Regions from separate parts of the Pseudoclavibacter endophyticus genome, predicted to be linked through region 2. Evidence: riboswitches for the same ligand, from Rfam matches in the RefSeq annotation. Region 2 holds a riboswitch; the other holds the start of a gene.
What was found. Region 2 has a riboswitch for thiamine pyrophosphate ahead of F8O04_RS13120 (ECF transporter S component). Riboswitches for the same ligand answer to the same signal wherever they lie in the genome.
Positions count from the first base shown of each region.

Region 1: another riboswitch for thiamine pyrophosphate. It lies ahead of F8O04_RS09115 (YkoF family thiamine/hydroxymethylpyrimidine-binding protein); the one in region 2 lies ahead of F8O04_RS13120 (ECF transporter S component).

Region 1 is NZ_WBJY01000001.1:2,035,209-2,039,615, reverse strand. It holds gene F8O04_RS09125 (CE1758 family FMN-dependent luciferase-like monooxygenase) at 1-683, shown strand, start outside; gene F8O04_RS09120 (flavin-containing monooxygenase) at 698-1,864, shown strand; TPP riboswitch at 1,983-2,091, shown strand; gene F8O04_RS09115 (YkoF family thiamine/hydroxymethylpyrimidine-binding protein) at 2,157-2,828, shown strand; gene F8O04_RS09110 (ECF transporter S component) at 2,825-3,613, shown strand; gene F8O04_RS09105 (ABC transporter ATP-binding protein) at 3,603-4,407, shown strand, end outside.
Region 2 is NZ_WBJY01000004.1:39,515-43,921, reverse strand. It holds gene F8O04_RS13130 (energy-coupling factor transporter transmembrane component T family protein) at 1-36, opposite strand, end outside; gene F8O04_RS13125 (ABC transporter ATP-binding protein) at 81-1,523, opposite strand; gene F8O04_RS13120 (ECF transporter S component) at 1,601-2,296, opposite strand; TPP riboswitch at 2,345-2,453, opposite strand; gene F8O04_RS13115 (hypothetical protein) at 2,497-2,901, opposite strand; gene glgX (glycogen debranching protein GlgX) at 3,063-4,407, shown strand, end outside.

The DNA.
Region 1 (4,407 bases), on a different contig from region 2:
CCTACTACGGCAACGGGTTCTTCGCCAACCACATCTTCTGGCCCACGCAGCACTCCCTGCGCCTGATCGAGTTCTACCGGCAGCGGTTCGAGCACCACGGTCACGGCACCGCGAAACAGGCGATCGTCGGGCTCGGCGGGCAGACCCACATCGCGCGCAACTCGCAGGACGCCTACCGGGAGTTCCGCCCCTACTTCGACGAGGCCCCCGTGTACGGCCACGGGCCGTCGCTCGAGCAGTTCAGCAGCCAGACGCCCCTCGCCGTCGGCAGCGTGCAAGAGGTGATCGACAAGATCCTGACCTACCACGATGCGTTCGGCGACTACCAGCGCCAGCTGTTCCTGCAAGACCACGCGGGCCTGCCCCTCGGCATCGTGCTCGATCAGCTCGAACTGCTCGGCGGCGAGGTGGTGCCGGTCGTGCGCAAGGAGCTCGAGTCGCGGCGCGACCCCGAGTCGGCGCCCGCGCCGACGCACGAGCGCCTCGTGCGCGCCAAGTACGGCGACACGACTCCCCGCCAGCCGCGGCCGCAGGCCAACCGCGGCGACAACGTGACGGGCGGCTCGCCCTACCTCGACACCGACGAGGTGCGGGCGGCGCGCGAGGCGGAGTCGGCGGGAGCTGCGCGGACGGGCGCTGAGGGCGCCGACCCGGAGGCGGGCGCTGCGAGCGCCGGGGACTGAGCGGACGAGCGAGAATGACCACCGTCGCATCCGCCGAGCCCGTGCGGCGCGCCGTCGTCATCGGCGCCGGCCAGGCGGGGCTCGCCGCGGCGCACCACCTGCGGCGCCGCGGTTTCACACCCGGTGTCGACCTCGAGATCCTCGACGCCAACCCGACACCGGGCGGTGCATGGAGCCACCGGTGGGACGCGCTCACCTTCGATGACGCGCACGGCATCCACGATCTGCCGGGTTTCCCGGTCGGCGAGGTCGATCCGTCCGAGCCCGCGCGCGAGGTCGTCAAGCGCTACTACGGCGACTACGAGGCGCGCGAGGGACTCCGCGTCCGCCGGCCCGTGCGCGTGACGGCCGTCGAACGGCGTGAGGGCGGCGGTTTTCTCGTCCGGGGCGTGTCCCGCGGCGAGGGCGGAGCCGTGTCCGGGGGGTCGACCGCCGACGGCGCCGGGGGAGTGACGCTCGGGTCGGAGCGGGACGCCGTGATCGTCATCTCGACCGACGTGGTCATCAGTGCGACCGGGACGTGGGACAGCCCGTTCGTCCCGTCGCACCCAGGACGATTCGAGGGGCGTCAGCTCACGACGCGAGACTTCGTCTCGCCCGACGAGCTCATGGGCGAGCGGGTGCTCGTGGTCGGTGGAGGCGCGTCGGCCGTGCAGTTCGTGCTCCTGCTCGAAGCGCACGGCGTCGACACCGTGTGGTCGACGCGCCGGCCGCCCCAGTGGATCGACGCGTCGTTCAATCCGGAGTGGGGCCGTGGCGTCGAGGAGCGCGTGCGGGTTAAGACGCATCGCGGCCTGCCGTCGGGTTCGGTCGTCTCGAACACCGGGCTCGCGCTGTTGCCGCGTTACCGCGCGGGCATCGAGCGGGGCGTGCTCGTCTCGCGCGGGCCGATCCGGCAGCTCACCTCGGGCGGGGTCGACTTCGCCGACGGCTCGCACGAGGAGGTCGGCGCGATCCTCTGGGCGACGGGCTTCCGCCCATCGCTCGGCCATCTCGCCCCGCTCCGCGTGCGCGAGCCGGGCGGCGGCCTCCTCGTCGGGGAAGACGATGTCACGGTCGTGCGCGAGCCCGGCCTCTTCGTGGTCGGCTACGGTGCGAGCGCGTCGACGCTCGGCGCGACACGAGCCGGGCGCCGGGCGGCGCTCGCGGCGGGCCGCATCACGGCGCCCGCCGCCGCGTGACCGATCTCGGTGGGCGTCGCGCACACGAGTCCGAGGAGTGGGCCGTGGGGCAATCGTCCACGGGATCGGTCAGCTCGTCGCCGCCGCCTGTGACCGCGTCGCGCCCGTGCTAACGTGTCCGGCACTGCACGGGAGCCCGGTGAGCTGGGCTGAGAGGGAGTACTCGAACTCCGACCGTTGAACCTGATCCGGGTCATGCCGGCGAAGGAAGCGAGCTCAGGCGCGTCCACGACCCTCGTGGCGTCCTTCCGTGTAGCGGGTGCACCGGCACCGCCGACACACGGGAGGAACCATGACCGACACCGCCACAACCGCCGCGGCGGCCGATCCGACGCCGGAGCAGCTTCAGGCCGACCCGCTGCGATTCGGCGTCGGGGCGCGCATCACCGTGGCCGTCATGACCGACGCGTATATCGAGACCATCACCGATGCGCTCGGCGCACTGGACACGCAGGGCCTCGTCGTCGAGACCGGCGACGTGAGCACGTATCTGGGCGGCGATGAGGCGAGGCTGTTGCGCGCCGTGACCGATCTTGCCGAGTCCATCGCCGCATCCGGCCATCACGCCTCGGTCGCCCTGCACCTCTCGCGCGGCTGCCCCGGCGAGGCCGTGTGCGAGGCGCCGGGCGGGGCCGGAGCCAGGTCCGTCGAGGCTCCGGCGCCCCGGGAGACGGGGCGGTATGCCGCGGCGGAGTGGGCGCTGTACCCACTCGCCGATCAACCGGTCGCCGACGGCGTCGAGCCGGACCACATGCGAGACATCTCCGCCGCGATCGAGCTCGCGCGCGACAACGGCACGTTCCGCGGCTCGGCGCACTTCGTCACCCGTCTCGAAGGCGACCTGGGCACCGTGCTCGGCACGATCTTCGCGGGATGGACGATGGTGGGTCGCACGGTGCAGCACGTCACCTGCCACGCCACCATCTCGCTCAACAGCCCGAGCCACACGGAGGCGTCGGCATGACCCGCCTCGCGGGACGCGCGCCCCGCCTGCAGCTGCGCGATATCGTGCTCATGGTCATGCTCGGCGCCGTCTTCGGCTTCCTGTACTGGGCGCTCGTGCAGGCGTGGAACGCGCTCGCGGTCGCCATGGGGCCGGCCGGCGACCTCGCCCAGCACGTCGTCTTCGGCGGATGGTTGCTCGTCGCCCCGATCGCCGTGGCGATCATTCGCCGCCCTTTCGTCGGTGTCATCGCCGAGGTGATCGCCTCGATCATCGAGGTGGTCTTCCTCGGATCGCCCGTCGGCGCTCCCCTCCTGCTCGCCGCTCTCCTGCAGGGCGTCGGCAGCGAGCTTCCGTTCGCGGTCACACGGTACCGGCGCTTCTCGTGGCTCCTGTTCGCGATCTCGGGAGCCCTCGGCGCGTTGCTGGTCTTCGGGTACTCCGCGGCGCGCTACGACTGGTGGGGACAGGACATCCTGCTGCTGCGCCTCGGCATGCAGATCGTTTCGGGCATCGTGCTCGGCGGGCTGCTCGCCAAGGTCATCGTCGACGCGCTTGCCCGCACGGGGGTGCTCGACGAGTTCGCCATTGGCCGGGCCGGCCACACGCCCCGCACCACCGCCCGGCGCGGCGGCCAGGCGAGCGCGAGCTCGAGGCGCGCCGAGGCCGCGGCCGAGGTCGCTGAGGCCGAGACCGCGATCGGCGCGGAGGCGGAATCGGGCGACTCGGCGGCCCCGCCCCGCCCCGTGGGCCCCGCCGCGAGCGCGGACGATGCGGCGGACCGGACCCTGCGTGATGGGCGATAGCTCGGTGCCCGTCTCGGCGCCGACGCAGCGCGAAGCGGTGGCAATCGAGGGGCGCGAGCCGCCCGTCGCGGCGATCGACACCCGCGGTGCATGGGCCGAGTTTGCGTCGGGCGACGGCGTCGGCCCCGTTTCGTTCTCACTCGCACCGGGTGAACGGATGCTTGTGCTCGGTCCGTCGGGATCGGGCAAATCGACGCTGCTCCGGATGCTCCACGGCGCCGTCCCGCATGCGATCGCGGCGGAGACGGGTGGGTCGGTTCGCCTCGTGGGGCGCGACGTGGGCGCGGTGACGGTCGCCGGGCTCGCCGACGTGCTCGGCGTCGTCGCGCAGGATCCCGAGTCGGGCGTCTGCCTGCCCGACGTCGACGACGAAGTCGCCTTCCCACTCGAGAACCTCTCGGTCGACCCGGCGAGCATCGGGCCGTCCGTTGACGCGGCGCTCGAGATGGCGGGCGCGCGCCACCTCGCCGGCCGTCGTACGGGGGAGTTGTCGGGGGGCGAGCTCCAACGCATCGCGCTCGCGGCCGCGGTCGCGGCGACGCCCGAGGTGCTGCTCCTCGACGAACCCACCTCGATGCTCGACGCCGAGGGCATCGATGCGGTCCGCGCCGCCATCGATTCGGCCTGCGTCACGACGGGTGCGAGCTGTGTGCTGGTCGAGCATCGCCTCGATGAGCTGGCGGGCGACGCCGGCATCGAGGCGCTGCCGAATCGCTGGCTCGTCATCGGCCGCGACGGGCGCGTGCGCTTCGACGGGCCGGCTCGCGAGCTGAAGGCCGAGACGGCCCGCGAGC
Region 2 (4,407 bases):
GTCCGTGTCACCCTGGTCATCCCCGGTCCGGGGCACCGGCGCCGGCGCCGGCTCAGGGGAGCGCGCGTGAGCAGGCCCGGTCACGCGACACTCAGGGCCGCCTGGCCCCCTGCATCCATGATGCGTGCCAGCTCGAGTGTCTCGCTCGCGAGGGCCGCGACGAACCGCGAGTCGTGCGAGACCGCCACGATCGCACACCCGTCGTCGAGCAACGCCGCGCACCGGTCGACCATGTGGCGCCAGGTGCGCCGGTCCTGCCCGAAGGTGGGCTCGTCGAGCACGATGACCCGCGGCCGCGTTGCGAGCACGGTGGCGACGCTCAGCCGACGCTGCTGACCGCCCGACAGCTCGAATGGGCTGGCGTCGGCCAGCTCCACCAACCCGAGGCCGCGCAGCATGTCGTCGACGCGCGCGTCGACATCATCGCGGTCGCGGCGCAGAGCTCGGAGCCCGACGGCGATCTCGTCGCGCACCGTGCGGGCGACGAACTGGTGCTCCGGCTGCTGGAACACGGTTCCGATTCGCGTGATGAGGTGCTTCGACCGCCACGACCGCACGTCGGCACCGAGACCTTCGGCGAGCGCGGGCGTGGCGAGCACCTCGCCGGCGAGGGGTGGGTGAAGCCCGCCGAGCGTCATCGCGAGCGTCGACTTGCCAGAGCCGTTCGGGCCCACGATCGCGAGCAGGTGCCCCGACCTGACCGTCACGTTAAGGTCGCGCTGCAACGGGGCCGCGCCGCGCCAGCCGATCTCGAGATCACGCGCCTCGAGCAGGGCTTCGCCCGGAGACGACGGGGTCTCCGGCGCCTGGCCGTCCGTACCCTGGGCCCGCGATTCCGCGCGGGCCCGAGGCGCGATCTCGACGGGCCGCCCGGGCAGCCACACGCCGGCGGCAACCAGCTCGTCGCCGTGCTCGGCGACCACGCGCTCGAGGGGGCCGTCGTGCACGATGCCGCTTGGTCCGACCACGACGAGCCGGTCGACGTGGGGCGCCCACACGTCGACACGGTGCTCGACGACGACGACCGTGAGCCCGCCGTCGTCGGCGATGCGCCGGACGGAAGCCACGACGTCGCGGGTGCCTGACGGGTCGAGGTTCGCGGTCGGTTCGTCGAGCAGCAGCGCCCCGGGCCGCATCGCGAGCACTCCCGCGAGCGCGAGTCGCTGCTGCTGCCCGCCCGACAGGGCGTTCGTCGGATGCTCGTCCGGCACATCGAGCCCCACGGCGGCTTTCGCCACGGCGACCCGCTGCCAGATCTCGTCTCGGGGGACGGCGAGGTTCTCGCAGCCGAAGGCGATGTCGTCGCCGACGCGGGCGAGCATCACCTGCGAGTCGGGATCTTGCAGCACGAGCCCGCACGCGCCGCGAGCCTCGCGGGCCGGAACATCGTCGATCGTGAGCATGCCGGTCTCGTCGCCGTCCTCGTCGTCGCCGAGCACGCCGGCGATCCCGGCGAGCAGTGTCGACTTGCCGGCACCGGAGGCGCCGACGACAAGTACGCGCTCGCCCGGCTCGATCGTCAGGCTGAGGCCGGCGACCGCCGGTGCATCCCCACCGGCATGCCGCCAGCCCCAATCAACGGCACGGATGCGCGCGCCGGTCAGGAGCGACCCTCACGACCGGAGGCGAAACGCCTGAGCGCCCCCGTCGCGGCGATGGCCCTGAACAGCAGCCAGCTGACGATGCCCGCGAGCAGAGCACCGGACGTGATGACGGAGACCGAGTAGATCGCCATGAACGCGGGACCGGCGCCCACGTACCAGACGATGTTGTCGGTGATCGCGGCGGCCACGCCTGCGCCCGCACCGGCGAGCATGGCGACGGGCAGCGTGAAGCGGCGGTACCGGAAGGCGGCGAATGCCAGCTCCGCGCCGAGACCCTGCACGATACCGCTGACCAGTGTCAGCGCGCCCCACTCGGTGCCGACGAGGGCGCTGACCGACGCGGCGACCACCTCGACGAAGAAGGCCGCGCCCGGCTTGCGGATGATGAGGCCCGCGAGGACGCCGCCGATGAACCACGGCCCGCCGAGAATGCCCTGGAAGCCGGGCAGGATCGCCTCGACGGGTGCGCCGACACCGCGATACAGCTGGCCCCAAAGCCAGAACAGGAGGCCGCACGCGACCGCGAGCACCGCCGCGACGACGATGTCAACGGTGCGCCACCGCCGACGCGGGGCAGCGGCGTGCGCGGTGCCCGCGCCTGGCCGGGGGCCCGGAGATGCGGATGGCGCGGCGGCGGATGCGGTCGCGTCGCCGTGGTTGGACGGATTCGTCGATGAGTCATCGGTGCGCATGGCGTGCTCTTTCTCTGTGAAAGTGCACGGGTCGAGCCTCGCGGCGCGAAGCCCGGAGAAGTGCCTCCCTGCGCCGGCATGACCCGGATCAGGTTCGACGGTCGAAGGCCGCAGCCTTCCTCTCAGCCCGGTACGCCGGACTCCCGTGTTGCCGCAATGCTAGCCGACTCCGCGTCGTCGCGACGGCCCGCCTGACGGTGCTACTTCTTCAGCGCCTTGACGAGCCGCGGCAGCGTGCAGCCTGCGACCAGCGCAAGTGGCAACACCGCGACGAGCAGGGCGATCACATTCGGCTGGAAGCGGGTGCCGAACTCGTCGTTGATGTACGCGCCGATCGGCACGCTCATACCACCGCCGCCCATCCCGGCACCGTTGCCGCCCCGGTGGGACGCGTCGCTGCCCGAGTCGTCGGCACCCTGGCCACTGCCGCCCGAGCCGCCGGACTTGCCGCCGAAGTCGCCCTGACCTTCGCCGCCGCCGAAGCCGAGAGTGGCCATCGCGACCGGAATGACCTCGGCGCTGCCGAGTTGAACCTTGTCGCCGTAGGCCATGGGCACGCCCATGCGCTTGAGATTGTCGAGAAGCTGCTCGTTGATGCCTGCCATGGGCACCATGCTAGGCAGGTGGCGCGAACGGTGCCTGTGCATCTACGGCCCATGCGCGCCCGTTTCGCGTCTTGCGGGCCCGCTGCGCCCCGGCGGCAACCCGTCGGGTAGCTTTAGTGCGTCGGTCGCCCCACCACCGCATCCCAATCACTGGAGGTTTCATGCAGAGCTGGCCCGGATCGGCTTATCCCCTGGGAGCAACGTTCGACGGCACCGGCACCAACTTCGCCCTCTTCAGTGAAGCCGCGACGAAAGTTGAACTCTGCCTCTTCGACACCGAGGGCACCGAGACGCGAGTGAAGCTGCACGAGCAGGACGCGTACGTGTGGCACTGCTACCTGCCGCAGGTGCAGCCAGGGCAGCAGTACGGCTACCGCGTGCACGGCGACTACGACCCTCCGAGCGGTCAGCGCAACAACCCGTCAAAGCTGCTGCTCGACCCGTATTCGAAGGCGATCACCGGAGAACTCGTCTGGGACCACTCGCTGTTCAGCTACGACTTCGGCGCTCCGGACAGCTACAACGACGAAGACTCGGCTCCCCACATGAAGCGGTCGGTCGTCGTCAACCCGTTCTTCGACTGGTCGGGCGACCGCGCCCCGCGCACCCCGTATCAGGACAGCTTTATCTACGAGGCGCATGTCAAGGGCCTCACGGCCCTCCACCCCGACATCCCGGAGGAGCAGCGCGGCACGTACGCCGGCATCGCGCATCCCGCGATCATCGAGCATCTCAAGCGGCTCGGCGTCACCGCCATCGAGCTCATGCCGGTACACCAGTTCGTGCACGACGCCACGCTGCTCGAGAAGGGGCTGCGCAACTACTGGGGCTACAACACCATCGGCTTCCTTGCCCCCCACGACGAGTACAGCTCCTCGGGCTCCCTCGGCCAGCAAGTGCAGGAGTTCAAGGGAATGGTGAAGGCCCTGCACGCCAACGACATCGAGGTCATCCTCGACGTCGTCTACAACCACACCGCGGAGGGCAACCACCTCGGCCCGACGCTGAGCTTCCGCGGCATCGACAACGCCGCGTACTACCGGCTCGAGCCGAACGACCTCCGCTACTACACCGACTACACGGGCACGGGCAATTCGTTCAACATGCGCCACCCGCACTCGCTGCAGCTCATCATGGATTCACTGCGCTACTGGGTCACCGAGATGCACGTCGACGGCTTCCGTTTCGACCTCGCCTCGACGCTCGCGCGCGAGCTGCACGACGTCGACAAGCTCTCGGCGTTCTTCGACCTCGTGCAGCAGGACCCGGTGGTCTCGCAGGTGAAGCTCATCGCCGAGCCCTGGGATGTGGGGCCTGGTGGCTACCAGGTGGGGAACTTCCCCCCGCAGTGGACCGAGTGGAACGGCCAGTACCGCGACACCGTCCGCGACTTCTGGCGGGGCGAGCCGTCAACGCTGGGCGAGTTCGCGAGCCGCATCTCGGGCTCGGCCGACCTCTACGAGCACTCCGGCCGCCGCCCCTTCGCGTCGATCAACTTCGTCACCG